DNA from 4 places in the Faecalibacterium sp. PGM34 genome. Region 1 is predicted to be linked to each of the others. Evidence: predicted binding sites of a transcription regulator. Region 1 holds the regulator's gene; each other region holds the start of a gene.
What was found. The regulator Rex, encoded in region 1, represses fermentation and respiration genes when NADH is low (regulators of the CRP and FNR family bind a similar motif). The targets are predictions, from matches to a motif close to ATTGTTAANNNNTTAACAAT.
Positions count from the first base shown of each region.

Region 2: a site for Rex is predicted at 4,417-4,436, ahead of gap (type I glyceraldehyde-3-phosphate dehydrogenase). Genes of this name have one in related genera too.
Region 3: a site for Rex is predicted at 3,166-3,185, ahead of coaD (pantetheine-phosphate adenylyltransferase). Genes of this name have one in related genera too.
Region 4: a site for Rex is predicted at 4,238-4,257, ahead of fucO (lactaldehyde reductase). Genes of this name have one in related genera too.

Region 1 is NZ_CM136898.1:126,649-134,014, reverse strand. Features, by position in the region: gene ACXPUX_RS00625 (YgiQ family radical SAM protein) at 1-37, opposite strand, end outside; gene ACXPUX_RS00620 (FtsK/SpoIIIE family DNA translocase) at 50-2,908, opposite strand; gene ACXPUX_RS00615 (ClpP family protease) at 3,003-3,686, opposite strand; gene ACXPUX_RS00610 (redox-sensing transcriptional repressor Rex) at 3,941-4,582, shown strand; gene ACXPUX_RS00605 (thymidine kinase) at 4,587-5,192, shown strand; gene ACXPUX_RS00600 (ABC transporter substrate-binding protein) at 5,958-7,349, shown strand.
Region 2 is NZ_CM136898.1:2,466,745-2,474,110, forward strand. Features, by position in the region: gene glmM (phosphoglucosamine mutase) at 1-186, opposite strand, end outside; gene ACXPUX_RS11940 (hypothetical protein) at 592-873, opposite strand; gene ACXPUX_RS11945 (hypothetical protein) at 1,073-1,258, opposite strand; gene ACXPUX_RS11950 (hypothetical protein) at 1,624-2,520, opposite strand; gene ACXPUX_RS11955 (Sjogren's syndrome/scleroderma autoantigen 1 family protein) at 2,721-2,870, opposite strand; gene gap (type I glyceraldehyde-3-phosphate dehydrogenase) at 3,298-4,329, opposite strand; gene ACXPUX_RS11965 (hypothetical protein) at 4,529-5,314, opposite strand; gene ACXPUX_RS11970 (citrate synthase) at 5,314-6,684, opposite strand; gene ACXPUX_RS11975 (SpoIID/LytB domain-containing protein) at 6,917-7,366, shown strand, end outside.
Region 3 is NZ_CM136898.1:1,928,718-1,936,083, reverse strand. Features, by position in the region: gene ACXPUX_RS09065 (3-hydroxyacyl-CoA dehydrogenase family protein) at 1-246, opposite strand, end outside; gene ACXPUX_RS09060 (enoyl-CoA hydratase-related protein) at 286-1,071, opposite strand; gene ACXPUX_RS09055 (acetyl-CoA C-acetyltransferase) at 1,192-2,409, opposite strand; gene coaD (pantetheine-phosphate adenylyltransferase) at 2,491-2,991, opposite strand; gene ACXPUX_RS09045 (butyryl-CoA:acetate CoA-transferase) at 3,494-4,840, shown strand; gene ACXPUX_RS09040 (AI-2E family transporter) at 4,889-6,151, shown strand; gene ACXPUX_RS09035 (DUF3784 domain-containing protein) at 6,247-6,582, shown strand; gene ACXPUX_RS09030 (radical SAM protein) at 6,672-7,366, opposite strand, start outside.
Region 4 is NZ_CM136898.1:2,534,300-2,541,665, reverse strand. Features, by position in the region: gene ACXPUX_RS12275 (GNAT family N-acetyltransferase) at 115-639, shown strand; gene ACXPUX_RS12270 (hypothetical protein) at 779-1,012, shown strand; gene ACXPUX_RS12265 (hypothetical protein) at 1,046-1,234, shown strand; gene ACXPUX_RS12260 (InlB B-repeat-containing protein) at 1,311-1,748, shown strand; gene ACXPUX_RS12255 (hypothetical protein) at 1,694-1,984, shown strand; gene ACXPUX_RS12250 (hypothetical protein) at 1,997-2,794, shown strand; gene ACXPUX_RS12245 (sugar phosphate isomerase/epimerase family protein) at 2,895-3,743, opposite strand; tRNA gene ACXPUX_RS12240 (tRNA-Thr) at 4,018-4,092, opposite strand; gene fucO (lactaldehyde reductase) at 4,327-5,475, shown strand; gene ACXPUX_RS12230 (putative ABC transporter permease) at 5,656-6,963, shown strand; gene ACXPUX_RS12225 (calcium/sodium antiporter) at 7,206-7,366, shown strand, end outside.

The DNA.
Region 1 (7,366 bases):
GAAATTCGGTGTAGATCTGGGGAGTAGAATGTTCCATAATGCTCCTTTATTATTCCTCCGGCTGGTTCATCTGCATTTCCAGCCACTGCTGGCGGCTGATGAGCACAGCGCGGGGCTTTGCGCCCTCGTAGGGGCCGATGATGCTCTTTTGCTCCATCTCGTCCATGATGCGGGCGGCGCGGGCGTAGCCCAGCTTGCAGCGGCGCTGCAACAGGCTGGTGGAGGCCTGACCGGCGTCGATGACCACATCCACGGCCTGCTTGAACATGGGGTCGGAGCCTGCGTCCTCTTCGGCGTCGGCACCGCCGCCGCCCTTTTTGCCGTCCTGAATGGCGTGCTTTTCCATGGCCTCGATCATGGCCTCGTCGTACTGCACGGTGGCGCTGGATTTGATGAAGTCCAGCACACGGCTGATCTCCTCATCCCGCACAAAGGTGCCCTGGATACGGGTGGGCTTGGGTGCGCCCACGGGCATAAAGAGCATATCGCCCTGACCCAGCAGCTTTTCTGCACCGGCACCGTCCAGAATGGTGCGGCTGTCTACCTGACTGGACACCGCAAAGGCGATGCGGCTGGGGATGTTGGCCTTGATCAGGCCGGTGATCACGTCCACGCTGGGGCGCTGGGTGGCAACGATCAGGTGCATACCGGCGGCACGCGCCTTCTGGGCAATGCGGCAGATGGAATCCTCCACGTCCTTGCCCACCACCATCATCAAATCGGCCAGCTCGTCGATGATAATGGCGATGTAGGGCATCTTTTCCAGCTCCGGCTGCTCGGCAGCCAGCTTGTTGAAGGACTTGATATCGCGCACGTTGTTCTCCGCAAACAGGCGGTAGCGGCGCTCCATCTCCTGCACCGCGCTGCCCAGTGCACCGGCGGCCTTGCGGGGCTCGGTGACAACGGGCATCAGCAGGTGGGGGATGCCGTTATACTCGGCCAGCTCTACCACCTTGGGGTCGATGAGCAGCAGCTTGACGTCCTCCGGGCTGGAGCGGAACAGCAGGCTCATGATGATGCTGTTCACGCACACGGATTTACCGCTGCCGGTGCTGCCCGCGATGAGCAGGTGGGGCATCTTGCACAGGTCGGTCACCTGCGCCACACCGGCAATGTCCTTGCCCAAGGCGATGCCCAGCGGCGAGGTCATGCGCAGAAAGCTCTGGCTCTCAAAGATGCTGCGGATGGAAACAGCGGTCTTTTTGTGGTTGGGCACCTCGATGCCCACGGCGGGCTTGCCGGGGATGGGCGCTTCCATACGCACGTCTGCCACCGCAAGGTTCAGGGCGATATCGTCTGCCAGCGAGGTGATGCGGCTGATCTTCACGCCTGCCATGGGCTGCAGCTCGTACCGGGTGACAGAGGGCCCGCGGGAGATATCCAGCACCCGGGTGCGCACGCCGAAGCTTTCCAGCGTATCCACCAGCTTCTGGGCGTTGGCCTTCAGCTCCTCCTGTGCGCCGGGGTCGCTCTCCTCCTGCGTTTTTCCAAACAGTTCGATGGGCGGGTACTGGTACTCGTAGCTGCCCACCGGCTCGCTCTCCTCTGCGGGGGCGGTGGCGGCTGCCTGCTCGGAAACGGCGGGCTTTTCCATGGCCGCTGCCACCAGCGAGTTGATGTCCTTTTCCTCCACCGGCTCGGCGGTGATGCTGATCCAGCCGTCCTCATCCGGCGCAGAGCGGAACGCCACGGCGTTCTCGGCGCTCACCCGGGGCACGGCGGGCTGGATGGGCGCAGCTTCCGGCTGCGGCGGCATCTGCGGCTGTACCACCGGCGCTGCCGGCTGGACGATGGGAGCATCAAAAGCGGGGGCGGGCTCTTCCGGCTGCGGGGTGTCCTTGGCAAAGAAATCTGACGCAGCGGTGACCACCGGGTCTGCCACGATGGGCGGCGGCGTGGGCTTGGGAGCGGGGCGCAGCGGGTCCTGCCCGAAGGTGCCGCCCGGCCCGACAATCAGCGGCTCAATGGGCTCGCTGCCGCCCTCGGAAAGGGCGGTGTGGTCGGGGCCGAGGTCTACGTCAAAGGCGGCGCGGGGACGCGCAACGCTGACCCGCACCGGGGTGATGGGCGGCGCGGCGGGCTCCGGCTGAGCAGGGGCGGCGGGAGCGGCTTCGGTGTCCACCGCGTCTGCTTCCATCTCCTGCGTTACCTTGTGTCCCCAGCGCAGCACGCCGGACATCCAGTCCGGTACACCCAGATGCAGCCCGGCAGGCTCGTCCTCCTCGTCCAGCGGCTCGTCCTCGGCCTCGTCGTATTCCTCATCGATCTCTCGCTCTGCCTGCCGGATGGCGGCGCGCTCGGCGCGGCGGGCGGCGCTCTGCTCTGCAAAGGCAGAGCTGCGGGCGCGGAGGCCGCCGGTGACAGCGCACAGCCAGACCCAGACCTCGGCGGGGGTGATGTCAAAAATGTACAGGCTGCCGCACAGCAAAAGCACGATCATAATGAGGTTTGCCGCCGGGCGTCCGCACAGCAAAAGCAGCACGCCGCCCAGCACAAAGCCCATTGCGCCGCCGGACAGCCATGCGCTGACACCGTTGGCATAGCAGGCGGAAAGCATTTGCAGCGCCGACAGCCCCTGCGGCTGGATATCGGAAAACACGATGACCGTGCCGCAGACAAAGATAAGCCCCAGCACCAGCTTGAGGATGCGGGACAGCAGCTCCTCGCCCCGGGTGTACAAAACGGCCAGACAACACACGGCTGCACCCAGCACAAAGCTGCCGCAGCCGAACAGCCCGAACAGCACATCATGGAGCACCCGCCATGCGGAATCGCCCTGCACAAAGGCCAGCACCATCAGCAGCAGACCGCCGAACAGGGTGCCAAGCCCTGCCGGGAGCCGCTGTTCTGCCTTTTTACGGCGGGCAGCAGTACGCCGTTTCGTTGATTTTCGTTTTTTCGTTGCCATTCTACTCTGTTCCCCAACTTCCCATAGACACAATAATTGATTCTACTATTGTACCACGCAAGGGCAAAAATGGCAAACCATAATGTTGTTTTTATTATTCCCGCTCGATCTCCCTGTACAGCCATGCCAGCGCGTCCGAAAGACCGCCCAGCTCGTCGATCAGCTTTTCCTTTACGGCGCGGCGTCCGTCCAGCACTGTGCCCATGTCCATGACCAGCTCCCCGGTATGGAGCATCAGCTGGGTGTAGCGCTTTTCCGGCATGCCGCTGTGGGCGGCTACAAAACCGGTGATGCGCTGCTGCATCTGCTCAAAGCAGTGCATGGTCTGCGGGACGCCTAAGATCAGCCCGGAGTGCCGCACCGGATGCACTGTCATGGTGGCGGTGGGGACAATAAAGCTGTGCCGCGCACTGACCGCCAGCGGGATGCCGATGGAGTGCCCGCCGCCCAGCACCAGCGTGGCGCTGGGTTTGGAGATGCTGGCGATCAGTTCTGCCAGTGCAAGGCCGGTCTCCACATCGCCGCCCACCGTGTTCAGCAGCACCAGCAGTCCCTCGATGCGGGGGTCCTCCTGCACCGCCACCAGCTGCGGGATGACGTGCTCGTACTTGGTGGTCTTTTGCCCCTGCGGCGCTTCGGTATGCCCTTCGATCTGGCCGATGACGGTCAGGCAGTGGATGACATGACCGCCACGGCTCAGGGTGACCGTGCCCAGATCTTCGATATCCTCTTTTTCCATCCGGTGCTGCTCTGCGGGGGTGTCTTTTGCCGTATCCATGCGCGTTCTCCTTCCGTAGCGGGGTCTTTGTGGGGTCAGTATCCCCCGGCAAACGGGAAAGTATACAGGAGAAAAGAAACAAGAAACTTTGTGAATTTTTTATTTTTTTATAAATGGGTATTTGACATTCGCCTTTCATGCTGTATACTTTAAATAATATTACAGGATAAAATGGAACATCTCTCTGCGCGCAAAGAAGTCCCTTGCATGGCGGCAGAAGCTGCAGCGCGTTGGGCAGAAAGGAGAATTTTCCTATGAACACCCCCCAAAAAGCATCGATCCCTGTGATCAAGCGTCTCCCCAAATATTACCGGTATCTGCGCTCCTTGCAGGACGACGGCATTACCAGCATCTCCTCCCGGGAGCTGGCTTCCCAGATGGGCACCACCGCCTCGCAGGTGCGGCAGGACTTCAACTGCATCGGCGACGTGAACGGTCGGCAGGGCATCGGCTACTCGGTGGAGAACCTGCTTTCCATTCTGGAAAGCCTGCTGTTCGGCAACGGCGACCGTCTGCCCACCATCCTGATCGGCTGCGGCCGTCTGGGCAAGGCGGTGAGCCGCTTTATCACTACCGACGCCAACGGTTACAAGCTGATCGCCGCTTTTGATGTGGCTGAAAACGAAGTGGGCAAGGAAATCAGCGGCATCCGCATCCGGCACATTGACGAGCTGGAGGCATTCTGCGAGGAAAACAAGCCCAAGGTGGCGGTGCTCTGTGTGCCCCGCGATGGTGCACAGCAGGTCAGCGGACGGCTGGTGGATCTGGGCATCGAGGGCTTCTGGAACTTCTCCCACTATGACCTGTCGGTGCCTTACCCCGATGTGGTGGTGGAAAACGTCCATCTGGGCGACAGCCTGATGAGCTTGGGCTACCGTCTGCGCAATCAGGAGTGACGGCATGGCAAAATTGTATTTCCGCTACGGTGCCATGAACAGCGGCAAGAGCACGGCGCTGATGCAGGTGGCACACAACTACGAAGAGCAGGGCATGAAGGTGCTCATTTTAAAGCCGCAGGTGGATACCAAGGGCGGCGGGGAACTGGTGAGCCGTCTGGGCGTGCGCCGCAAGGCAGACCTGCTGATCCCGCCGGAGCTGGACGTGTTTGCAGCTGTGAAGGCGGCAAACGATGCTTCTGGCCCACTGGCCTGTGTGCTGTGCGACGAGAGCCAGTTCTTCACCCCGGAGCAGGCCGAGCAGCTGTTCATGGTCACGGTAGATCTGAATATCCCGGTGATCTGCTACGGTCTGCGGGCAGATTTTTCCCTCAAGGGCTTCCCGGGCTCTACCCGTCTGCTGGAGCTGGCGCACACCATCGAGGAGATGAAAACCATCTGCACCTGCGGGCGCAAGGCCATCTGCAACTGCCGCAAGGTGAACGGGCAGTTCGTCTTTGAGGGCGAGCAGGTAGCCATCGACCTTGAAAACGATGTGCAGTACGTCAGCATGTGCCCCCAGTGCTACTTCAAAGCGCGGCGGGCGTTCTACGCTGCAAAGGAAAACTGAGATACTTTTATATTATATACAAGCCGCTGCACCGCGCCGGGTGCAGCGGCTTTTTTGCGTGGATTGCACCCTCTCAGTCACGGCTTACGCCGGTAGGTAGAGCAAAACCTCCCCCTTTCGGGGGAGGTGGCATCGCGCAGCGATGACGGAGAGGGTTGACTTCCGGGCAAGCAGCTTTCCACTTCAGTCGGAAACTGTACCGCCCCCGCTGAAGCCTTCACCCGCCGGGGGAAGGTGGCTGCGAATGCGGGGAGCAGACGGAAGGGGTACCCCCCATAGGCTGTATACAGACTGATATATCAATTTGTTGCATTTAGAGGGACTGATATATCAACCGGGCGGAATTCGCACGTTTTTTGCACTATTGATATATCAGTTCAGACTGGGCAGTTACTCGACGGAGGGGAGAGGGAATGGGAGAAGAAGAGAGTAGCGGGGGACGGCAGAGCACAAAAAATTACAGGCGGAACGGTAAATGTAACAGGAATTATTGAAATTTTTGCCGTTATGCCCCTGTTGCATCCCAGATTTTTATGCAAGTCATTGAAGTATACAAGCTGCACAGTTTTTCAGCGCAAGTTTATTCATTTCGGCAAGGACGTCGAATCTGTTCTGAAAACAAGGGCAATATTTGTATGTTTTTATCCTGTATCACTGTAAATTGCATCTTTCTTTTTCTTGTGGCTTTTGTTATCATAATTGTATACAAGGGGGCATGTGCAGACCCCCTGCATGAAGATGTTTTCTATTAGGAGGAGAACAAAAATGAGCAAGGCAATTTCTCGTCGTAACTTCCTGATGGCTACCGGCGCTGTCGGTGCTGCAGGTCTGCTGGCTGCCTGCGGCAGCAAGCCCGCTGCTTCTTCCACCGCTTCTTCCGCTGCTTCTCAGGCTCCCGCTGCTTCCGCAGACGAGAGCTTGGCTCTGTCTGACGGCCCCGTCAACCTGAGCATCAGCTGGTGGGGCGGCGACAGCCGTCACGCTGCTTACCAGAGCGCTCTGGAGGCTTTCCAGGCTGAGCACTCCAACATCACCGTGGAGCCCACCTTTGCCGCATGGTCCGGCTGGGAAGAGAAGATGGCTGCTGCCTTCATCGCAGGCAACGCTCAGGATGTCTGCCAGGTGAACTGGAACTGGCTGTACAACTACTCTGCTGACGGCAGCAAGTTCGTGGACCTGAACACCACCTCCAAGTTCATCGACCTGACCCAGTGGGATGCCGCTGCTATGGACGCCTGCTATGTGGCCAACAGCCAGCAGTGCGTGCCCGTTTCCATGACCGGCCGTATCTTCTACTGGAACATGACCACCTTTAATAAGGCTGGCATCACCGAAGTTCCCAAGTCTCTGGACGATCTGATGGCTGCCGGTAAGGCCTTCCAGGAGAAGCTGGGCAACGATTACTACCCCATGCACCTGGGCGCATACGACCGTATGATCCTGATGGTGTTCTACCTCGAGTCCAAGTACGGCAAGGACTGGGCAGATCCCGTCACCTCCACCCTGAACTACACCGAGGAGGAGATCGCTGAGGGTCTGGCCTTCATCAAGAGCCTGGTGGACAACCACGTCATGATGAACCTCAAGACCTACTACTCTGCAAACTCCGATACCGCTACCCACCAGTCCAACGAGTGGATCACCGGTAAGATCGCAGGCATCTTCGAGTGGGATTCCGCTGCAAGCAAGTACTCCTCCGCTCTGGACGACAGCAACAAGGACGGCTTCACCGTCGGCGAGGAGATCAAGTTCGGCGACAACAACGGCGGCTTCTCCAAGGTGTCCATGGGTCTGGCTATCACCAAGACCTGCAAGAACGTTGCCGAGGCTGCTACCCTGATCAACTTCCTGCTGAACGAGGAGAAGGGCGCTTCCATCATGGGCTCCGAGTGCGGCATCCCCGCCTCCAAGGCTGGCCTGAAGTTCGCGCAGGACGCCGGCGCTGTCAAGAGCCTGGTTGCTGAGGCTAACGCCAAGGTCATGGCCTTCACCACCAACAAGCTGGATCCTCTGTTCGAGCACAACGACCTGAAGGCTTCCGGCACCGGCATCTATCAGGAAGTGTTCGATAACATCGACTACGGCGATCAGACCCCCGAAGAGGCTGTTGAGATCCTGCTGGACGGCATGGAGTCTGTCGGCTACACCATCGGCTAAGCTTACCCCTCTCTGAC
Region 2 (7,366 bases), 740 kb from region 1:
GAACATATAGGAGCTGCGGCGAGTATCCTTGCCAATGACGATGCGGGCGGGCTCGTTGTTGCCGTTGCGCTCGCGCAAGGCGTTGTAGTACCATCCCAAGAAGCGGCCAACCTTGTAAGCGTGGTCAGCGGTCAGATCAATGCCAGCTTCCCCACGGAAGCCATCGGTTCCAAAATATTTTCCCATTCTTGATTACCTCGTTCCCAAAAGCGAACTTTTAGTAGTGTATATGCTTTCCCCCGTTGCCTGATGCCCCTGCAAAGAGAGATAACTTCATCTGTAAAGTGCATCGAATCGGGGACACTGTAAGTTCAGTATAGCACAATTCTCGGAGCAAATCATCTATTCTGCAAATTTTCTCCCTGCAAGTGGATAAATAAACACGGGGTTACCGCAAAACAGCGCCCTTTAGACAAGCAAAGAGGCACCCGATTCTGACATCGGGTGCCTCTTTGCTTTGTGGAACTGTGCATTCACCGGGCGGTTGCTTTACGCAGATGCTCAGCTTTTTCTGTGCTCATTTTTTAAGATTCGCCTTTGCATCTTCAACATTGCAATGGTGCGTATGGGCAACTGCCTCATTTCAAAATGTTAATTTTTCACTTGCAGGATTCGATTTCTCTCGTTTGCCAGACGCTCGATCTTATTCACACTTGCGTCAATCAAAACATCATTTTCGCTACGGACTGCATTTTCCAGACATTCCAGCTCACGCACGACCTGATTCTCAAGGCTCTTTGTTGTAGCACAGGATCTTGCGGGACTGGTGCTGATCAAGTCGTACAGCTTCTGAATTTTGCGATAATTATTTTTGCCTTTGACTTCCGATAACAGTTCTTTCAATTTCATCGAGCAGCCACGGATATACACCATTTCATCCTGATGCCGTTCCGCGGCTTGTGCTGTATAGGTATATCAATACTCCTTTACTTTTATCTGCTGAAATCAGCTCTGCATCATTTTCACAAATGCAATGATTATTAAGACCAGCTCAAAAACAGACACCTTCAGAAAAACCTTGCAAGAAACCGGAACCGATCGTTTTGCACGAGAAAAACAAGCCGACAACTTTTTACTTTTCCACTTTTCTTATTTTTCCGCTTTCAAGCAATTCCTCTGTGCTCATATAGAGTGGCTTTCCATCCTCACCGTATAAGCGCTTCCCGTATTCATCCATTTTAGGGAAATTATACTGAAAGCTGCCATTATCGCCCGTCTTGTCCTGCCACGGCTGATATGCAATGCCGCTCTGATCCACTTCCAGTCCATCTTCGACCACTTCGTATGTAGACAGGGTTCGCTTATCTTCTACATGGCATCCATTTCATTTGAATATTGCGGCACCAAAATAGAGTAGTCTGGCACAGACACAATTTCAATTGCTTTTGCCCCAACAATTTCGCCACTTGCAATTCTTTTGAAGCGAATCAATTCTGTTTTGTCCATAGTTTTCCATTAAATCAATCATTGAAAATCACAGAAAAAATCGGATACCAAAAATGTGAATGCAGTTTTATGGAAACCACATTCACATTTCAAATCAAGCAAATTATTTCTGTTCGGAAAAGCCGCCTTCAAGTCCCTTATCTTATAATGCTATTGCGCTATTATAAGATAAGCGCTTTAAACGGTAGCATATTGACTGTCGCTCAAATCGTCCATCTGCTCATACGGAGAATAAATTCCCTTTAGGGCACGATCCTTCTGAGCAAAGTGTTTCACAGCCTCATCTGCCTGCGCGTTGAAAGCATCCAGCTCATGCTTTAGAGCGCCATAAGCAGCCTTATATTCCGCAGACTTCTTGTTATGCAGATAAATGATTGCACCCGCTCCGGCAGCGCACAAAATTCCAACAATGAAGCTCCTAGAGTTTCCCACAAACTGAAGTGCCGCCAAGATCAGCGCCACAATTGCCGCAATTTTCAAAGCATTCATTTCAGGTTTCTTCAACGCTTTAATCGCAGCAGTCTTTTCTCTCAAGAACTGAACTCTCTTGGGGTCAAGAGGCACCTCGGTGTAAAAACTACGCTTTCCAGTCGAAGAAATATAGAGAGAATACTCCTTGTCTGCATAAACGTATACAATATGATAAATGCCCAGAAAAATGCGCACGATCTCATCTTTCTGTACACTTGAACTGCCAATCGTGAGGTCTCTTACACGCTTGCCCGCCAACTGATCATACGCCTTTTGCTTTAAGCGATTCTCAATTTCAGGACGAACCAATTGATTAAATGCCGATGCCTGAGGTATATTGTAATCAAACGTGTTAAAATCAGCCGGATATTCCAGCTCTTCAATATCAACCAAGCTGTCAGGCGAGCAATTCATATACAGCTTTTTTACAACATCCGCAAATTGCTTGTTGCCACTGGCAACAAGCGTTTCAGAAGACGACACGCTACCGCTCATTTGTGTCCATTCCACATAGCGTTCTTTTTCCACACGAACCTTGTCGCCCAGATCAATTGCAGTCTTATGCTCACGAATATTACCCGCATCATAAGTGTAATTTCCCATGGCATTTAAGTGTAATTTCCCATGGCATCGCAATAAAACAAATATGCAGGCACACACACATGCTCTTCTTTTACATTCTCTACGCGTTCCAGCAAATCCAACGGCATGCAGGGCGAGTTTGTTAAAACTTTAACGATTCGTTCGTGAAGTGCCCCAACATCTGCGACAAGAGGCATACCACTGTTAATGTTTTCTTTTGCCTAAATTTCCGCATTTTTTACCAGACCCTCAATTACGCATTCCGTCCGGCAGGAAGGGCAAATAACTTTTCCCTTCGATCCCTTAGGTATAACAAGTGGCGCTCCGCAGTTATTGCAGTGAAAACTTTTTACCGTCGATTCTGACATCATTGCTTGATTCCTCCGTGATTAAATTTTTCACAGCCTTATAATGTCGTTATATTTCTGTCTTTTAATAATGTCAATATTAGTCATAACGGATATTACCTTATCATTCTGTGCGTAGCAACCTATTTTTTGCAATTTATCGAACGTATCAGCTTTTCCTTCGTTTCGTCAGACAAATCGCTTAGTCCAAATCGATAAAAGATCCCGTGAAAATAGGTAAAAGGTGGCTGCATCTGATCTTACAACCGCCCCGTATCGTAAGCTTTCCATCACATAAAAACACCCTTCCTCTCACGGAAACCCGCAAAAGGAAGGGTGTCGAACTCAATATCCTGTTGTCGTGCCGATCACAGCATATTCGTACCGGCAAAGCCGGTATCATCCGTTATTCGGCATAGCACCTCAAGTACTTTTGAGCGTAGAGCTGTGATTAGCAGTTCTCAGCGAAGTACTTAATGGTACGGACCATCTGAGAGGTGTAGGAGTTCTCGTTGTCGTACCAAGACACGACCTGAACCTGATAGGTGTCGTCGTCGATCTTAGCGACCATGGTCTGGGTAGCGTCGAACAGAGAGCCGTAACGCATGCCGATAACGTCGGAAGAAACGATCTGATCCTCGTTGTAGCCGAAGGACTCAGAAGAAGCAGCCTTCATGGCAGCGTTGATAGCTTCCTTGGTGACATCCTTGCCCTTGACAACGGCAACCAGCAGGGTGGTAGAGCCGGTGGGAACGGGCACACGCTGAGCAGAGCCGATCAGCTTGCCGTTCAGCTCGGGGATGACCAGACCGATAGCCTTAGCAGCACCGGTGGAGTTGGGAACGATGTTCTGTGCGCCAGCACGAGCACGGCGCAGATCGCCCTTGCGCTGAGGACCGTCCAGGATCATCTGGTCGCCGGTGTAAGCATGAACGGTGGTCATGATACCGGAAACGATGGGGAAGGTCTTGTTCAGGGCGTTAGCCATGGGAGCCAGGCAGTTGGTGGTGCAGGAAGCAGCGGAGATGACCTGATCCTCAGCGGTCAGGGTCTTCTCGTTGACGGAGTAGACGATGGTCTTCAGGTCGTTGCCTGCGGGGGCAGAGATAACAACCTTCTTTGCGCCAGCCTGGATGTGAGCCATGCTCTTCTCCTTGCTGGTGTAGAAGCCGGTGCACTCCAGAACGACGTCAACGTTCAGCTCGCCCCAGGGAGCATCCTTTGCGTCCTTAACAGCGTAGATCTTGATCTCCTTGCCGTCAACAATGATGGAATCCTCGGTGGACTCGACAGTGTGCTTGCCCTCGCCGATCTTGCCGCAGAAAGAGCCCTGAGCAGTATCGTACTTCAGCAGGTGAGCCAGCATCTTGGGGCTGGTCAGGTCGTTGATTGCAACGACCTCGTAACCCTCAGCATCAAACATCTGACGGAAAGCCAGACGGCCAATACGACCGAAACCATTGATAGCAACTCTAACAGCCATTGTAATAGTACCTCCTAATTATTTTACCCATAATCGGATAAATCACGGTATCTTTATTGTAGACCAAAACTGGCAAACTTTCAAGTATCTGCTAAAAAATTAACAACACAATTTTATCTTTTTTTGCTTTTGTACGATTTTATGCACCCTGCCACAAAGCTTTTGTTCAATTGCACCAAGGGTGCACTGCCGTTTTTTGTCAGTTATTTCCAGCTTTTCCCTTCCCGGTACAGGCAGCCCCCATGCCGCCGATGCAGCAAAGCGCAAGACCGGAAAGCAGCTCCGGCAGCGCTGCCGCCATACCGCCGCTAAGACCCGCTGCCAACAGCAGGAGCACCCGGGGCAGCTCCCAGCACAGGCACAGACAAAAGGCTGCAAGCGCCGCTGCGTGCAGGGTGCGCCCGTTTTCCGGCCGGGGCAGATATAGAGTGCGCGCCAGCGCCGCCAGAAACAGCAGCGCCGCCATCTCCTGCCAGACCGCTGCCGTAGGCTGTACCCGGTGCCAGCTGGAGCTGTTCTCCATAAAGCGCATCAGCACGTTCCAGTAGAACAGTGCACTGCCCGCTATGGCCAGCGGCAGACCGCCGCCGGGCGTTTTCCAGCCGTCCCGGCGCAGCCAGCTGCGACCGAGATTGCTCAGCCACACGGCACAGGCTACCTCCAGCAGAATGCGCACAAAGGTGCTTACCGTACCGGCTGCAAGCACGAACTGTGCTGCACCGGCAGCCAGCATACACACCGCCCCGGCAAAGGCCAGTACGCCTGCCGCCGGGCGGCGGCTGCGCAGCGGCGTCTCAGGCAGCGGGCGGCTGCGTCCGGCCAGCACTGCGGCCAGCACCACAGCGCCCAAGGCAAGATACCGCCACCACACCGCACCTGCGGTGCACAGACCGGTGGCGGCGTCCGTAGCAAAGGCAAGGTCTGCGCCGCGGCCAATGCCAAGCAGCACGCAGAGTAGGACAACAACGAACTCTAACGATTCCATTAACGTTCCTCGATGGGCTTATATTTCTGGCGCACGCCCAGATACTTGTAGGCCGGGCGGATGATACGGTTGGCAAAGATCACCTCTTCCACCCGGTGTGCGCACCAGCCCGGCACACGGGCGATGGCGAACAGCGGGGTGTACAGATCCTCCGAGATGCCCAGCATATTGTAGATCAGGCCGCTGAACAGGTCCACGTTGGCACACACCGGCTTGGAGCTGCCCTTTTCCTCGGCAAAGATGCCGGGTGCCAGCCGCTCGATGCTGCACAGCATGTTGTACTCTTCCTCAAAGCCCTTTTCGTAGGCCAGATGCTTTGCGCGCTGCTTCAGGATGACCTCACGGGGGTCGCTGATGGTGTAAACCGCATGACCCATGCCGTAGATCAGGCCGGAGCCGTCGCCCGCCTGCTTGCGCAGGATGCGGCGAAGATACTCGCGCACCTCATCGTCATCCTCCGGGTTCTCAACATGCTTGAGGATATCCTGCAGCTGGCGGTTGACCATCAGGTTCGCGCCGCCGTGCTTGGGGCCCTTCAGGGCACCGATGGCCGCAGAGATAGCCGAGTAGGTGTCCGTGCCGGAGGAGGACAGCACACGGGTGGTAAAGGTGGAACAGTTGCCGCCGCCGTGGTCTGCGTGCACCAGCAGGCACATATCCAGCAGCTTTGCCTCCTCGTGGGTGAACTTCTGATCCGGGCGGTAGGTGCTGAGGATGTGCTCTGCCGTGCTCTGGCCGGGCTTGGGCAGGTGGAAGAACATGCTCTGCTTGTCGTAGTAGCGGCGCTTCATCTGGTAAGCGTTCACCATCATGGTGGGCATACTGGCGATCAGGTTGATGCTCTGGTTCAGGATGTTCTCAAGGCTCAGATCCTCGGCTCGGTCATCGTAGGAGTACAGGCCCAGCACACAGCGCTGCATCTTGTTCATGATATTGGGCGAGGGGGCATTCATGGTGTCCATGAAGCCGTCCGGCAGGGCGCGGGACTCTGCCAGGATCTCGCAGAAATCGTCCAGCTGCTCCCGGGTGGGCAGGCTGCCGAACAACAGCAGCCAGATCACTTCCTCAAACACGAAGCGGTCGTTGCGGTAAGCCTCGTCCACGATCTCGTTGATGTTGACGCCCCGGTAGATCAGCTTGCCGGGGGTGGGGATCACATGACCCTCCTGATCCTTTTTGTAGCCCACAACGTCACAGACGTTGGTCAGACCAGCCAGCACGCCGGTGCCATCCGGGTTGCGCAGACCGCGCTTGACCCCCAGCCGCTCGCTGGTCTCCGGGTCAATGTAGTTGTTTGCGATGTACTCCTCGCACAGGGTACGCATGGTCGTTGAGTCCAGCGTTGCCACTTCTGCGTGTGCAAAGTTCATAGGAGTGCTCCTTTCCGTCTCTTACTTTTTATACTTTCCGATCCCATCCATCCTACGCTCTGATGGACATACTTTTATAATATCGCTTTTGTGCAGTAAATTCAAGCGCTAAGTGTACACTTCTCACCGCAAAGCGCAAAAATGCCGGTTTTCCTCTGCGCATTTCCCGCCGGTTTGCACGCCGCCGGGCGTATGATGTTCCCAAAGCTTGCGTTCCGGGAGGAGGTCTCGTATGAAACGTTCCTTTTTGCTGCTGTGCGCCGTTCTGCTGGTGCTGGGCTGCGCACTGCCGTGTGCTGCCTACCGCCTTGCCCGCACGACCCTTGCGCAGGGTGCTGCTCCGTCCGCAGCAGAAGCGGCCTCTGCTGCCTCGGAGGAAAGCAGCAGTCAGTCCCCCTCCCCTGCTGACACGACTGATACCGTCTGCTTTACGGATCAGTGCACCGGGCAGGCGGTAGAATTGCCGCTGCGGGAGTACCTGATCGGGGCAGTTGCTGCCGAGATGCCGGTCAGCTGGCCGGACGAAGCGCTGAAGGCGCAGGCGGTGGCGGCGCATAGCTATGCCCTCTACCGCCGGGATCACAGCACCGAGGAAAACGGCGCATGGTTCACCGCAGACCCCGCCCGGCGGCAAGGCTGCCTGACCGATGCAGTGCTGCACAGCTACTGGGGCACTGCCTAC
Region 3 (7,366 bases), 1.3 Mb from region 1:
ATCGCAGTCTGCGCACAGATCTTCCTTCAGGCCCGGGGTGATGGCGGCGACGATCGCGTCAGCCTTTTCCTGAGTCATCTTTCCCTTTGCAACCAGCTTCTCGTAGCCCTTCTTGATCTTTGCCAGACCATTCTCGGCCCACTCCTGCTTGATGTCGCACAGAGCAACGGTGTTGCCCTCAACCTGTGCAAATGCCTTTGCGATGCCCTGACCCATAGTGCCAGCGCCGATAACACCGATCTTCATAGGAAATCTCTCCTTTAATATCAAAAATTATGTAATGGATTAGTTGTTGGTGAACACTGCCTTGGGCTTCGGCTTCTCACGGGACAGGAAGCAAGCCATGCCCTCCTGCTGATCGTGGGTCTCGAAGCAATCGCCGAACAGCTTCTCCTCGACCTCAACAGCCTTCTCGATGGGCAGGCTGATGCCGTCGTTCATTGCCTTCTTACAGTTTCGCACAGCAATGGGAGCGTTCTTTGCGATCTTGCCTGCCAGCTTCAGGACGTTCTCCATCAGCTCAGCCTGCGGATACACGGCGTTGACCAGACCGATGCGGTAAGCCTCGTCAGCCTTGATGTTCAACGCAGAGTAGACCAGCTGCTTTGCCATGCCCATACCGACCAGACGAGCCAGACGCTGGGTGCCGCCGAAGCCCGGGGTGATGCCCAGACCCACTTCCGGCTGGCCGAACACAGCGTTGTCAGAGCAGATGCGGATGTCGCAGCTCATTGCCAGCTCGTTGCCGCCGCCCAGTGCAAAGCCGTTCACGGCTGCAATGACGGGGATGGGGAAGCTCTCGATCATCAGGAACACATCATTGCCCAGCTTGCCGAAGGCCTCGCCCTCTGCCTTGGTCATGGTGCTCATGGAACCGATATCAGCGCCTGCCACGAAGCTCTTGTCGCCTTCGCCGGTCAGAACGATGCAGCGGACAGTCTCCTGATCCACAGCCTCAAATGCAGCCTTCAGGTCAGCCAGAACCTCGGGGTTCAGGGCATTCAGTGCCTTGGGACGGTCGATGGTGATGATCTCAACTGCGCCCTGCACCTCGGTTTTTACAAATGCCATTGTGAAAACCTCCTATTCAAATCTTATCAGTTATCATAAACAGCCCCCGGGCCAGAGCAGGCTCTCCGGTTCCTCCCCTGCCCGGGTCTGTCATTCAGTCAGGATCTCCAGTAATGGAGCTTAGTCCATCTCAACGATGGTAGCGCAGCCCATGCCGCCGCCGATGCACAGGGTAGCCAGGCCCTTGTGAGCACCACGGTGCTTCATAGCATACAGCAGGGTGACCAGGATACGAGCACCGGAAGCGCCGACCGGATGGCCCAGAGCGATGGCGCCGCCGTTGACATTCAGCTTATCCTTATCGAAGCCCAGAGCCTCGCCGACAGCGATGGACTGTGCTGCAAAGGCCTCGTTTGCCTCGACCAGATCCATATCAGCAACGCTCATGCCGGTCTTAGCCATGACCTTCTTGGTAGCAGCGATGGGGCCCAGACCCATGACCTCGGGCTCAACACCTGCCAGAGCACCTGCGACCCAGGTAGCCAGAGGCTTCACGCCCAGCTCCTTGGCCTTCTCCTCGCTCATGATGACCAGAGCAGCAGCGCCGTCGTTGATGGCAGAGGAGTTTCCAGCGGTCACGATGCCGTCCTTGGTGAAAGCGGGCTTCAGCTTTGCCAGCACTTCGGGAGCGCTCAGACGGGGGCCTTCATCGGTATCAAACACGGTGTCACCCTTCTTGCCCTTGATCACAACGGGAACGATCTCGTCCTTGAAAGCGCCGTCCTTGATGGCCTTGTCAGCCTTCAGCTGGCTGTTGTATGCGAACTCGTCCAGCATCTCACGGGTGATGGGGCTGTAGCCGTACTTCTTCTGATAGGTCTCGTTGGTGCAGACGTTCTCAGCGGTCATGCCCATGTGCTTGTTGAAGCCGCAGGCATCCCACAGGGCATCGTTGACCATGGTATCCACGATCTCGCTCTTGCCCATAGGAGCGCCCATGCGGTAGCCGTAACGAGCCTTCTGCAGTGCGAAGGGAGCCATGTCCATGTTCTCCATGCCGCCTGCGACCACGATGTCAGCATCGCCTGCCTCGATCATCTGAGCAGCCATGTTCACGCAGTTCAAACCGGAGCCGCAGACCACGTTGACGGTAACAGCGGGGGTCTCGATGGGCAGGCCAGCCTTCAGGGCAGCCTGACGAGCGACGTTCTGGCCCAGACCAGCCTGAATGACGCAGCCCATGTAAACATGATCGACCTGCTCGGGCTTGACGTTTGCACGGTCCAGAGCCTCCTTGATGACGATGGAGCCCAGCTCAGCAGCGGGAACGTTGGCCAGAGTGCCACCGAACTTGCCGATAGCGGTGCGGCATGCAGATGCGATAACGATCTTTTTCATGTGAATAGCCTCCTGAATTGTGTATGTGTGTTACTTATCGGTTACCCATTTATCAAAACGCCCTGCGGCATTTTTGCGGTATCAGGTCTCTTCCCTCTCCCGGAGTTGGGCGTATTTTTCGTTGACGGCTTTTTCCACATTGGGTGTAACGAACTTGCTGATGTCACTGCCGTAATACGCTGCTTCCTTTACAATGGTGGAGGAAAGATAACTCCATTTGATGCTGGTGGCCAGAAACATGGTCTCGATGCCGGGCATCAGTGCGTGGTTGGTTTGCGCAAGCTGGATCTCGTTTTCAAAGTCCGTTACCGCCCGCAGCCCGCGCACCATGACGGATGCGTGGCGCTTTTTTGCGAACTCCACGGTCAGGCCGTCGAAGCCTTCCACAGTCACGTTGGGGATGTTCTTGCAGCATTCCTGCAGCATAGCCACCCGCTCCTCCACTGTGAACAGCGGATGCTTGGCGCTGTTGATCAGCACCGCCACAATGAGGTGGTCGTTGATCTTTGCTGCGCGCTTGATGATATCAAGATGTCCCTTGGTGACCGGATCGAACGACCCGGGATAAACTGCTGTTGCCATCGGTCAGTGTCCTCCTTGTGCGCTGTAATTACTAAGCGCGATGTGGTTCTGCCATGATAGCACTTTCCAGCTTTGGGTGCAACCTGTAACTGCTGCGGTGCGTTTTATCGTTAAATTTTAAACGAATCATCCCGCACTGCTCCGCAGTTGCTTCCCACGCTATTAGTAAAGCACATCGTCAAAATTTTATCAAGACTTTTTCTCAAATTTTTTGTTTTTTACGTACCAAACAATCCCCACATAAAGCTCCAAAAACTGTTCATTATGCCATACCGGCTGTTTTTTAGCCAAAACTATTGATTCTGCACTTTGTTAATGTTATAACTAAGTTGAGCTGTTCTGCGCAGGGCACAGCACACACTGCTGCCTTGTTTATAAGGTTACCACACAGATGTGGCAAAACGGTGTGCATTCCGCAAAACAGGCGTAAAACAGCTGCATAATTTGTCCGCACAGAATTGTTTACAATTCTTTTATGTATTTTAAGAGAGGATGGTTTATAATGGATTGCAAGGAACTGTACGCACAGAAGCTTATGACTGCTGCGCAGGCTGCCGCTCTGGTCAAAAGCGGCGACTGGGTGGACTACGGCTGGGCTGTGAACACCCCTGTGGCCGTGGATGCCGAGCTGGCAAAGCGTCTGCCGGAGCTGGAAGGGGTCAACTTCCGGGGCGGCATCCTGATGTGGGTGCCGGAGATCTTCCAGATCGACGACCCTGCTGCCCACATGACCTGGAACAGCTGGCACATGGGCGGCATTGAGCGCAAGGCCATTGCGCAGGGCTTCTCCTTCTACTCCCCCATCCGCTACTCCGAGCTGCCCCGCTACTACCGCGAGAGCAGCGACCCCGTGGATGTGGCAGTATTTCAGGTGACCCCTATGGACGAGCACGGCTACTTCAACTTCGGCCTCAGCGCTTCGCATCTGGGTGCCGTGTGCGAAAAGGCCAAGAAGATCATCGTGGAGGTCAACGCCAATATGCCGCGTTGCCTTGGCGGCATGGAGAACTGCGTACACGTTTCTCAGGTAAGCGGCATTGTGGAGGGCGCAAATCCCCCCATCGGCCAGATGGCAGCTGCCGGTGCCGCTACTGAGGTTGACCTGAAGGTAGCCAACCTCATCGTGCCGCAGATCCCCAATGGTGCCTGCCTGCAGCTGGGCATCGGCGGTATGCCCAACGCCATCGGCGGGCTGATCGCACAGAGCGACCTGAAGGATCTGGGCGTGCACACCGAGATGTATGTGGATGCCTTTGTGGATATTGCCAAGGCCGGCAAGATCAACGGCAGCCGCAAGCAGTTGGACAAGGGTCGTCAGGTCTATGCCTTCGGTGCCGGCACTCAGAAGATGTACGATTACCTGAACGATAACCCGGAGTGTATGTCTGCCCCGGTGGACTACACCAACGACATCCGCAGCATTTCCGCACTGGACAACTTTATTTCCATCAACAATGCCGTGGATATCGACCTGTTTGGTCAGGTGAACGCCGAGAGCGCCGGTGTGAAGCACATTTCCGGCGCAGGCGGTCAGCTGGACTTCGTGCTGGGCGCATACCTTTCCAAGGGCGGCAAGAGCTTTATCTGCCTGTCCTCCACCTTCTTTAATAAAAAGACCGGCCAGCTGGAAAGCCGCATCCGTCCCACGCTGGAGAATGGCAGCATTATTACCGACACCCGCGCCAACGTGCACTACCTGTGCACCGAATATGGCTGCGTGAACCTGAAGGGCCTGACCTCCTGGGAAAAGGCTGAGGCTCTGATCAGCGTGGCACACCCGGACTTCCGTGAAGAGCTGATCCGCGAGGCTGAAAAGCTGCACATCTGGCGCAGAAGCAACAAAATTTAATAAGCGCTGCGGGTATTCCCGCTGCCCGCAGCAGGAATGGAGTTTGTCATGATGGACAAAAAGCCGCACATCAAACCGTATCTCTATGGGATGCTCGCAGGGTTTGGTGCCATTGCACTGAGCATCATCTTCTTTTTCCTCATTTACCGCTTTGACGGCTTTGGCTCGGCTATCTCTACCCTGACCGGCATCCTGATGCCCTTTATCTACGGTGCTGTCATTGCCTATCTGCTCAAGCCTGTGTGCAATAGCATCGAAAACTTTCTGCGCCGGTTTATCCCGGAAAAGATGAACGGTCTGATCAATGCGCTGTCCGTGGCGCTTACCATCCTGTTCGGGCTTTTGCTGGTGTATGCGCTGGTCATGATGATCGTACCGCAGCTCATTACCAGCGTGACTACCCTGTATTACACCGCGCAGGCCAACATTACAAAGTTCATGAACTGGGCAAACCATCTGGAGTTTATTGAGAATAACGAGCAGATCATGGAGCTGCTCAACTCGGCCTACGCCGCCCTGAATACCAATCTGGACACATGGAACACATGGCTCAAGAACACCCTGCTGCCCTCCATGCAGAACATTGTGAGCGGCGCAGCCATCGGTGTGCTGAACGTGGTGACGGTGGCCAAGAACCTGATCATCGGCATCATCGTGGCGGTGTATATGCTGGCCAGCCGCAAGCGGTTCGTGCAGCAGGGCAAGCTGGTGCTGCACAGCATCGTCCGCCCCCGCTGGGCGCAGCTGATCACCGAGGAAGTGAAGTACGCAGACAAAATGTTCGGCGGTTTCATCAACGGCAAGATCATGGATTCTGCCATCATCGGCGTGCTGTGCTATATCGGCTGTCTGGTCTTTAAGTTCCCCAGTGCGCTGCTGGTGTCGGTGATCATCGGTGTGACCAACGTGATCCCCTTCTTCGGCCCCTTCATCGGTGCCATTCCCGCCACGCTGCTCATTCTCATCCAGAACCCCATCAAGGCGCTGTGGTTCGTGCTGTTCGTGCTGGTTTTGCAGCAGCTGGACGGCAACATCATCGGACCCAAAATTCTGGGCAACACCACCGGCCTTTCCAGCTTCTGGGTGCTGTTCGCCATCCTGCTGTTTGGCGGCCTGTGGGGCTTTGTAGGCATGATCGTGGGTGTGCCGCTGTTCGCCGTTATCTACGACGTCATCAAAAAGCTGGTCATCCACGGCTTGCAGCGCCATCAGGAGCTGACCCTGCTGAACAGCTATCACGACCAGTTCGGCGACCCTGCAGACGATGCAGCCGCACAGCCTGCTGCACCGCAACCTGCTGAAAACCAGTAAACCTTCCCTGCCCCGCACCAGAACACTTCCGATGCGGGGTATTTTTTAATCATATTACAAATTATAAATCGGAATTTGTGAAGGAGGAACATACTATGAATATAGGGTTTTGGCTATGTGGAGTTTTGGTTATTCCATTTGTGATTATAGGAGTGTTATTTGCAATATTTAAAGAAAAGGCGGCTAAATTTGTTTCGGGATTTAATTCATTACCGAAAGAAGAACAGGCATTGTATGATAAAGCTCATATTTCTCGTGATATAAAAAATCAGTGTTTTACATGGGCTGGCATAATGTTAGTAGGAGCAGTGTTGTCTTATTTTTTAACACCATATATGGCTATTCCGGCTTTTATTATTTGGCTCGTTTTATTTTTCAAAGAGGTTCACTTTGACACGCACAAAGCATTTGAAAAATATTTATTAAAATAAATTCCAGTTTATACAGCAAGACCCCCGCCTTATGTTCCGGGAAGGGACACAGGGCGGGGGTCGTTTATTGCTTTGATTCAGATTTCAGCTCAGTCCAGCGGCTGAGAGGGCTTCCAATCCTTATAGTTCTCGTACCGGCTCTCGCGGACCTTGTGGTGAGACCACACTTCGTCAGCGGTGGGCTGCCAGTCGGCAGCGTAAGCCTTGCACTTCTCGGACAGGTGCTCGACGCTTTCCGGGGACTGCAGGTCGGTGCTGTGGGCACCGGTCTCGTGCACCATCTTTTCCAGCAGCTCCGGGTTTTCCAGCATCGGGCAGGGACGCAGATGGTTCTTGTTGAAGGGCTGACCGTTGTGGTAAGCCATGAACAGCGGGCTGTGCAGAATTTCCAGAATAGACTGGTCGTGGATATTGGCGTTGGAGTAGTGGATGAACACGCAGGGCTCGGCGTCACCGGCAGAGTTGATGTGGAAGTAGTTGCGGCCGCCGGCGATGCAGCCGCCCACGAACTCGCCATCGTTCTGGAAGTCCATGGGGTAGAACGGGATATCGCACGCAGAAGAACGCAGATAGCGGATACGGTCGATCATATACTTGCGCTGCTCCGGGGTGGGCATCAGCTCCGGGGCGGCCTCGTTGCCCACGGGCATATAGTGGAAGTAGAAGCCGAAGTGTGCCCCCTTCTCGCAAAGGAACCGCATGAACGCGTCGTTGGTAACGGCTTCAATGTTCTGGCGGGTGTAGCAGATAGAAGTACCAAAGATAATGCCGTACTTTTTGAGCA
Region 4 (7,366 bases), 680 kb from region 1:
TTCTAAGCGTAGTATAGCCATTGTAACACGGACGGGGAACAGATGCAAACACTTTGCCTTTGTGCGGCAGCTGTGGTACACTGGCAGCACAGAAAAAAGAGAGGAGAGAATCGTATGGAAATACGCAATGCGACTATGGACGATCTACACGCCATTGACGCCGTGGAGGCAGCGTGCTTTCCGGCAGCGGAGGCTGCCACGGCAGAAGAATTTGCCGGGCGGCTGGCACACTATGCCGGCCATTTCTGGCTGCTGTTTGAGCAGGGGGAACTGGTAGCCTTTGTGGACGGCTTTTGCACCGACACGCCCGACCTGACCGATGCAATGTACGCAGACGCTGCCCTGCATGATGAAAACGGCGCATGGCAGATGATCTTTGGGGTGAACACCCTCCCGCGCTGCCGCCGCCGGGGCTATGCAGGGCTGCTGCTGCAAAGAGCCATTGCAGATGCCCGCGCGCAGGGGCGCAAGGGGTTGGTGCTGACCTGCAAGGAGAAGCTTTTGCACTATTACGCAAAATTCGGCTTTGTGAACGAGGGCGTTTCCACTTCCACCCACGGCGGGGTGGTGTGGTACCAGATGCGGCTGCGCATCTCATACGGGAACACCCTGCCCACGGAGTTTTGCCGCATGGTGTGAGGGAGAGCGCTTGTGCCGGAGCGTGCGTTTTTCATTATTTTTTGCGGCGCGGAAGAGCCTGTTGCAGCGTCGAATTTTGTTGAAAGGGGCAAAGCAGGGGGTATAATAAAAGGGAGACAAAACAATAGGAGGCATCTGTATGAAACAGTCCACAAGACTTGTGCCCTTGGTGATGTTGCTGCTGTGGATGTTGTTGGCTCTGCCGGCAGCGGCAGCGGCTCCCGAGACTACCGTGCAGCAAAACGGCATCTACACCATCTATTTTGAGACCGGCGGCGGTGTGGGGATCCCGGTGATCGCCAGCACTACCTCTACGGGCAGGCTGAACTCTCTGCCCACCCCCACCATGTCCGGCTATACCTTCGAAGGCTGATATACCGATCAGTTGGAAGGGAACAAGATCACTGTGAACACAGAGTTCGGCGCGGACACCACGATCTATGCGCATTGGGTGCCCAATGCCTCCGACAAGACCCCGGCAGTCACAAAGCCGGGCACTGCATCGACAGACGGCTTTGCGTGGAAGGCGCATGTTGGCACGATGCTGGTGGCAGGTACGATCCTGCTGACCATGGCCGTGCTGTATCTGCGCTGAGACGTTTCGTTCAGAAAAGAGGTTTCTTATGATGAAGTATTCTGCCCAGACGATCCGGCTTCCGGCATAGTACGCCCTGCTGGCACCCGAGGAACAGGCTGCTGCGGGCGCAGTGGTCACCATCACTGCACCGGCAGAGCAGGACGGAAAGCCCTTTGCCCGCTGGAAGGTGGAAGCCGGTGACATCACGCTGGCCGAGGAGACCGCCCGCCAGACCACCTTTGTAATGGGCAGTCTGGATGTTGAGGTGACGGCGTGCTACGACACGAAGGACTCCCCCACCCCCGCCCCCGGCGGCGATGGAGACGGCGGCGGAGCGATCATTGCGTTGGCCGCAGGTGCGGCCGCTGTGGCGGTGGCAGTCGGTGTAGTGACTACTGTGGCACCGGTGGCTGTGCGGGGCAGGATAGAGCTGGCAGATCATACCGTACCGGCCAACGCACGCATCTCGCTGCTGCAATGGCGCAGCAGCAGACCGGCAAGCTTTCTCAGTCCACGACCAGCGACCAGCTGAGCATGACCGCCACCGACAGCCTGAGCGCCCTGCTGCTGGCGGGAATGCCGGACGCAGACCCGGACGCAGAAAACGGCGGCAGCGATGCCCAGAACTACCGGGTGATCGATGCAGGCGTAACGGGACAGACCGCCACAGTGCGTTATTTTGCCGCCGGTACGGCAGACCTTGTGGTGGGCATTTACAGCACCGACAGCAAGCAGCTGCTGGCCAGCGGCACCATACAGGTGGAGTAGACGGAAGAGACCATGGCAGAGATCCCGCTCACCGGCACGCTGCCCCAGTATTTTGTGCTCAAGGTATTTCTGCTGGACACGGAAGAGCACAGCGCCCTGAGCGATACTTATGTCAGCACTTTGTTTACCGAGGAAATGTCTGACCTGAAGGAAGCCAAGGCCAGCGACTTTGACCCGGAACTGGTGGTCAATCTGGACGAGCGGGATGACACGAACTTTGGTGTGGTAAAGGCCGATGTCGCAGTGCTGGACAATGACACGGTGGCACCCGATGAAAACGTCATCACGCAGGACGCCGACAGCTATGTGTATACCGTTGAAAACCCCACCGAGGAGTTCCGGGACCTGCAGGCAGGCGATACCTTTGTTTACCACAGCCCGGAAGGACTGCTGGTGGCCCGTGTGCAGGACATTCAGGAGGAAGGCGGCAAACTTGTCATTACTGGTGACGAGGAACTGGACATCCGGGATGTGTTCGACCTGTTGAAGATCGACAGCGATCAGGACAGCAGCGAATTCCACTATGTGGAGGGCAGTGCAGAGAGCGGCGCGGATGGCAGTGTGACCAGCAACGTGACCGTGCAGGAGTCTGCGATGGTGGATTTCTCGCCCGAGGCGCTGGAGTATACCGGTGAAGGAGCCGATGCCATCCATGCGGCTGCGGACGATGCAGAGGCGGACAACGGCTTTGTGGATGATCTGACGGAAGAAATCGGCAACATATTTGAGACCAAAAAGGACAACAAATCAAAGGGAAATGTCTTTGCGGGTCCTGATGGACAAGGAGTACAAGAAGAAGTATACGGATGATCTGGAATACTCCGTTATGCTGCATGTTGATTCCAGCGTTGCAGTGAATACCATAAAATCACAGACTGCTGCGGACAGCAGGGTGCGGTTTCATTTACTGTCAGCACTCGTCGTACTGTTTTTGCAGATATTGCAGGCACTGGACGGCGTTTTCCGGGGTGGTGTTCTCCAAGGTGGCGAACACATAGGGCTTCTGCTCTTTGGCAAACCGCAGAATGGTGCGGTAATCGCCCATGCCGCCCTGCCCGGCACCGGTGGCAGCCAGCTGCCCGCCGGCATCCTGCCGCAAAAAGTCCTTGAAGTGGATCATGGCCACGTCCTTGCCCAGCAGTTCGATGGCCTCGGCGAACACTTCCTCCCGGCGGTCTACGTTTTCCATGTTCAAAAGGTTCACCGGATCCAGCAGAATTTGCAGATTGGGGCTGCCGATCTCGTCCAGTACAGTGCGGGCGCGGCGGGCGTCATACACGATATGCTTGACCACCGGCTCAATGGCAATGGTCACGCCGTACTGCTCGGCGCAGCGCACCACCGGCTTGAAGTTTTTGATAAAGGTGGCAAGGGCAGCATCGCTGCGGCACGCCGGGCAGAACTTGTACTCTGCGTTGGGTGCACCGGTCTCGGTGCCCACCATGCCGCAGCCCAGCAGGCTGGCAAAACGGATATGCGCGTAGTACTTTTCCTGAATGGCGTGCAGAGCATCCGCATCCGGGTGCGCCAGATTCAGGTAGTTGCCCAGTACCGCGATGTCCAGCTCGTTTTTGGCAAACAGGCGACGCAGATAGGCCGCGTAGCCGGGGGTGAGGGCAGAGGGGGTGTTGGGCACCTCCTTCAGGGATTTGCTTAGTGCCAGATGCACGCAGGAAAAGCCCTTCTGGTGCACCAGCGGCAGCACCTGCTCAATGGGCAGCTTTTCCGCGTCGTGCAGACGCAGACCGAATTGGATCATGCTTGGTTCCTCCTTTGGTTTGGGTGCTTTTTTCCATTATACACCCAAAACGCCCGCGGGGGAACACCTTAGATGTCTTTTGGCAGGTGCTGTTTGTTCCCCCGGGTGGTACCCGACGGCGCAGGTACTACAGAAGTGTGTTATGCAGAGGATGAAATGCTGATTTGTTGGCTTCTTTGTTAGATTATGCCATGATTTCAGGTGATTTTAGGCTGTTTTTGACAAAAAATAAAACGCACAGGCGAGTTCAATACATCGTCTGTGCGTTGCTTTATGGAGCTGGTGACAGGAGTTGAACCTGCAACCCACTGATTACAAATCAGTTGCGCTGCCATTGCGCCACACCAGCAAAGGTTACTAGGATAGTATAACACAGGCACGGCCATTTGGCAAGGATTGTTTTTTGCGGGGGATGATAATCCTTGAAAACAGACAAAAATAACAGAAAACAATACACAAGTATAAAAATATGCTACAATTTTAAACAATTTTACATTGCAAATTTTTTGACGATGTGCTATGCTGAAACGTAGAGAAACGCCGCCGGAAAGGCGGCTGCAAACAGATTTGGAGGATTTGTATTATGGCTGACCGCATTGTTCTGAATACCATCTCCTACCACGGCCACGGTGCTATCGAGAACATCGTTCCCGAGCTGACCGCCCGCGGCTACAAGAAGGCTTTCGTCTGCTCCGACCCCGACCTGATCAAGTTCGGCGTTACCAAAAAGGTCACCGACCTGCTGGATGCCGCAAACTTTGCCTACGCTGTTTACAGCGAGATCAAGCCCAACCCCACCATCGCCAACGTACAGGACGGCGTGGCTGCCTTCAAGGCCGCCGAGGCTGACTGCATCGTGACCATCGGCGGCGGCTCCTCCATGGATACCGCAAAGGCCATCGGCGTCATCATCAATAATCCTGAGTTTGCGGACGTCCGCTCTCTGGAAGGCGTTGCTCCCACCAAGAAGCACGCCGTGTTCACCATCGCAGTGCCCACCACCGCCGGTACTGCTGCTGAGGTCACCATCAACTACGTCATCACCGATGTGGAGAAGAAGCGCAAGTTCGTCTGCGTCGACACCAACGATATCCCCGAGATCGCTGTGGTCGACCCCGATATGATGTCCTCCATGCCTAAGGGCCTGACTGCTGCTACCGGTATGGACGCTCTGACCCACGCCATCGAGGGCTACATCACCAAGGGCCACTGCGTTATCTCCGATATGTTCCATCTGGAAGCCATCAAGCTCATCAGCCAGAGCCTGCGCGGCGCTGTGCAGAACTCCCCGGAGGGCCGCGAGGGCATGGCTCTGGGTCAGTATATTGCCGGTATGGGCTTCTCCAACGTGGGTCTGGGCATCGTGCACTCCATGGCACACGGCCTGTCTGCCCTGTATGACACCCCCCATGGTGTGGCCTGCGCTATCCTGCTGCCGGTGGGTCTGGAGTACAACAAGAGCGTTGCCGGCGAGCGCTACCGCGCCGTGGGCAAGGCGATGGGCGTTATGGGCATCGACGAGATGAACGATGTGGAAGCCGCTGATGCCACCATCGCTGCCGTCAAGCAGCTGAGCGCAGACGTGGGCATCCCCGCAAACCTGCACGGCATCCTGAAGGAAGAGGACATCCAGTTCCTCGCCGAGTCCGCTTTTGCAGACGCCTGCCGTCCCGGCAACCCCCGCGACACCAGCGTGGAGGAGATCGTGGAGCTGTACAAGAGCCAGCTGTAAGCTGTAAAAAATAAACTCCGAGAGCCGCTGCACCGTGTTTGTGCAGCGGCTTTTTTAGCGGAATGATGCGTTCGTAAAATGAAATCCCGTACCAATTGTAACATTTTCAGCCGTCCTCTTGTATAAACCGGCGCAAGCGAGTACAATCAGAGCATAAAATTTGAAGGCGAGGAAAGCGCGATGACACTGAATTTCTACACGCTGGGCGTGCTGTATCTGGTCTATTCCTTCCTTGGGTGGGTAGGGGAGACCGTGGTGGCTACCTTCCGGGGCAAGCGGTTTGCAAACCGCGGCATGGCGGCGGGGCCGTTCTGCTTTGTGTACGGCACTACGGCCATCCTGATGGCAGTGGGCTTTGCAGATATGCGCACAAAGCCGGTGGCGTTGTTTGTGGCCTGTATGCTCACGGCTACCGTGGTGGAGTGGCTCACGGCAAAGCTGCTGGAACGGCTGCACAACCGCAAATGGTGGGATTACTCCGATAAAAAGTTCAACCTGAACGGCTACGTCTGCCTGCAATACTCGGTGCTGTGGGGCGCGCTGGGCATGGTGACCGTGCTTTGGGGCAACGGGCTGCTGCTGCGGCTGTGTGCCCTTGTGCCGGGCTGGCTGCTGCATCCGCTGGTGTGGGCGGCGCTGGGCATCGCGGCGCTGGACCAGCTGGGCTCGGCGGTGCTGGTGGGGCGGTATGCAGCGCAGCACCCGGTGCTGGAACAGCTGAACCAGAAACTAGAGGCGCGCTCCGATACCCTGCGCCGCCGCATTGCCGTGTATGTGGAAAAGCGCATCCAGCGCGCCTACCCGGAGGCCGCCCGGCAGCAGCCCACAGCGGTGCAGAAGGGGCAGGCCGACTTCCTCAGCGTGGGCGACCTGCTGTGGCTGTTCGTCATTGGGGCGTTTCTGGGCGATATGGTGGAGACCGTGTTCTGCCGCCTGACCGCCGGGGTATGGATGAGCCGTTCCAGCTTGGTGTGGGGGCCTTTCAGCGTGGTGTGGGGTCTGGCGCTGGCTATGGCTACCGTGCTGCTGCGGCAGAATCAGGATAAAAGCGACCGCTATCTCTTTGCCTTCGGCACGGTGCTGGGCGGCGTATATGAATATGTGTGCAGCGCCGTCACAGAGCTATTGTTCGGTACCGTGTTCTGGGATTACAGCAAGTTCAAGTTCAATCTGGGCGGGCGCATCAACCTGCTGTACTGCTTTTTCTGGGGCATTGCGGCGGTGCTGTGGATGCGCTACGGCTACCCGCTGGTGCTGAAGCTGATAAAAAAGGTGCGCGGCCATATCCGTCCGTGGATGACGGCGGCGCTGGCGGTGTTCATGGCGGTGAATATGCTTACCAGCGCGCTGGCACTGGCGCGGTACAATGCCCGCACCAGCGGCGAAGCGCCCAACGGACAGCTGGAAGTGTTCCTTGACGCGCATTTCGACAACGCCCGCATGGAGCGCATTTACCCCAACGCCAAAAAAGTGACCAAGGCAGAGTAAAACCCATATTTCCCCTTGCGTTTTTGCCGGAAAACCGGTATAATATTCTTTGGATAAAAGGGAGTAAGGGGCGTACCTTGGTTAAAAACGGTGCGCTGTACTGTGGCGACAAACCCGGCAGAAATGCCCGATGCAGTACCGGATGCTTGAGACTTTTATCACATTTTCCCGTTCCGGGCAGGATGTGATAAAGGTCTTTTTTTGTGCCTCTGCTGCCATCATTTAAAAAAAGGAGAGATATTATGCTGATCCCTGTTCTGTTGTTTATCGTGGGTCTGCTGTGCCTGATCAAGGGCGGCGACTGGTTTGTGGACGGTGCCACCGGCATCGCCCGCCGCTTCCATGTGCCGGAGCTGCTCATCGGTGCCACGGTGGTGTCCATTGGCACCACCCTGCCGGAGGT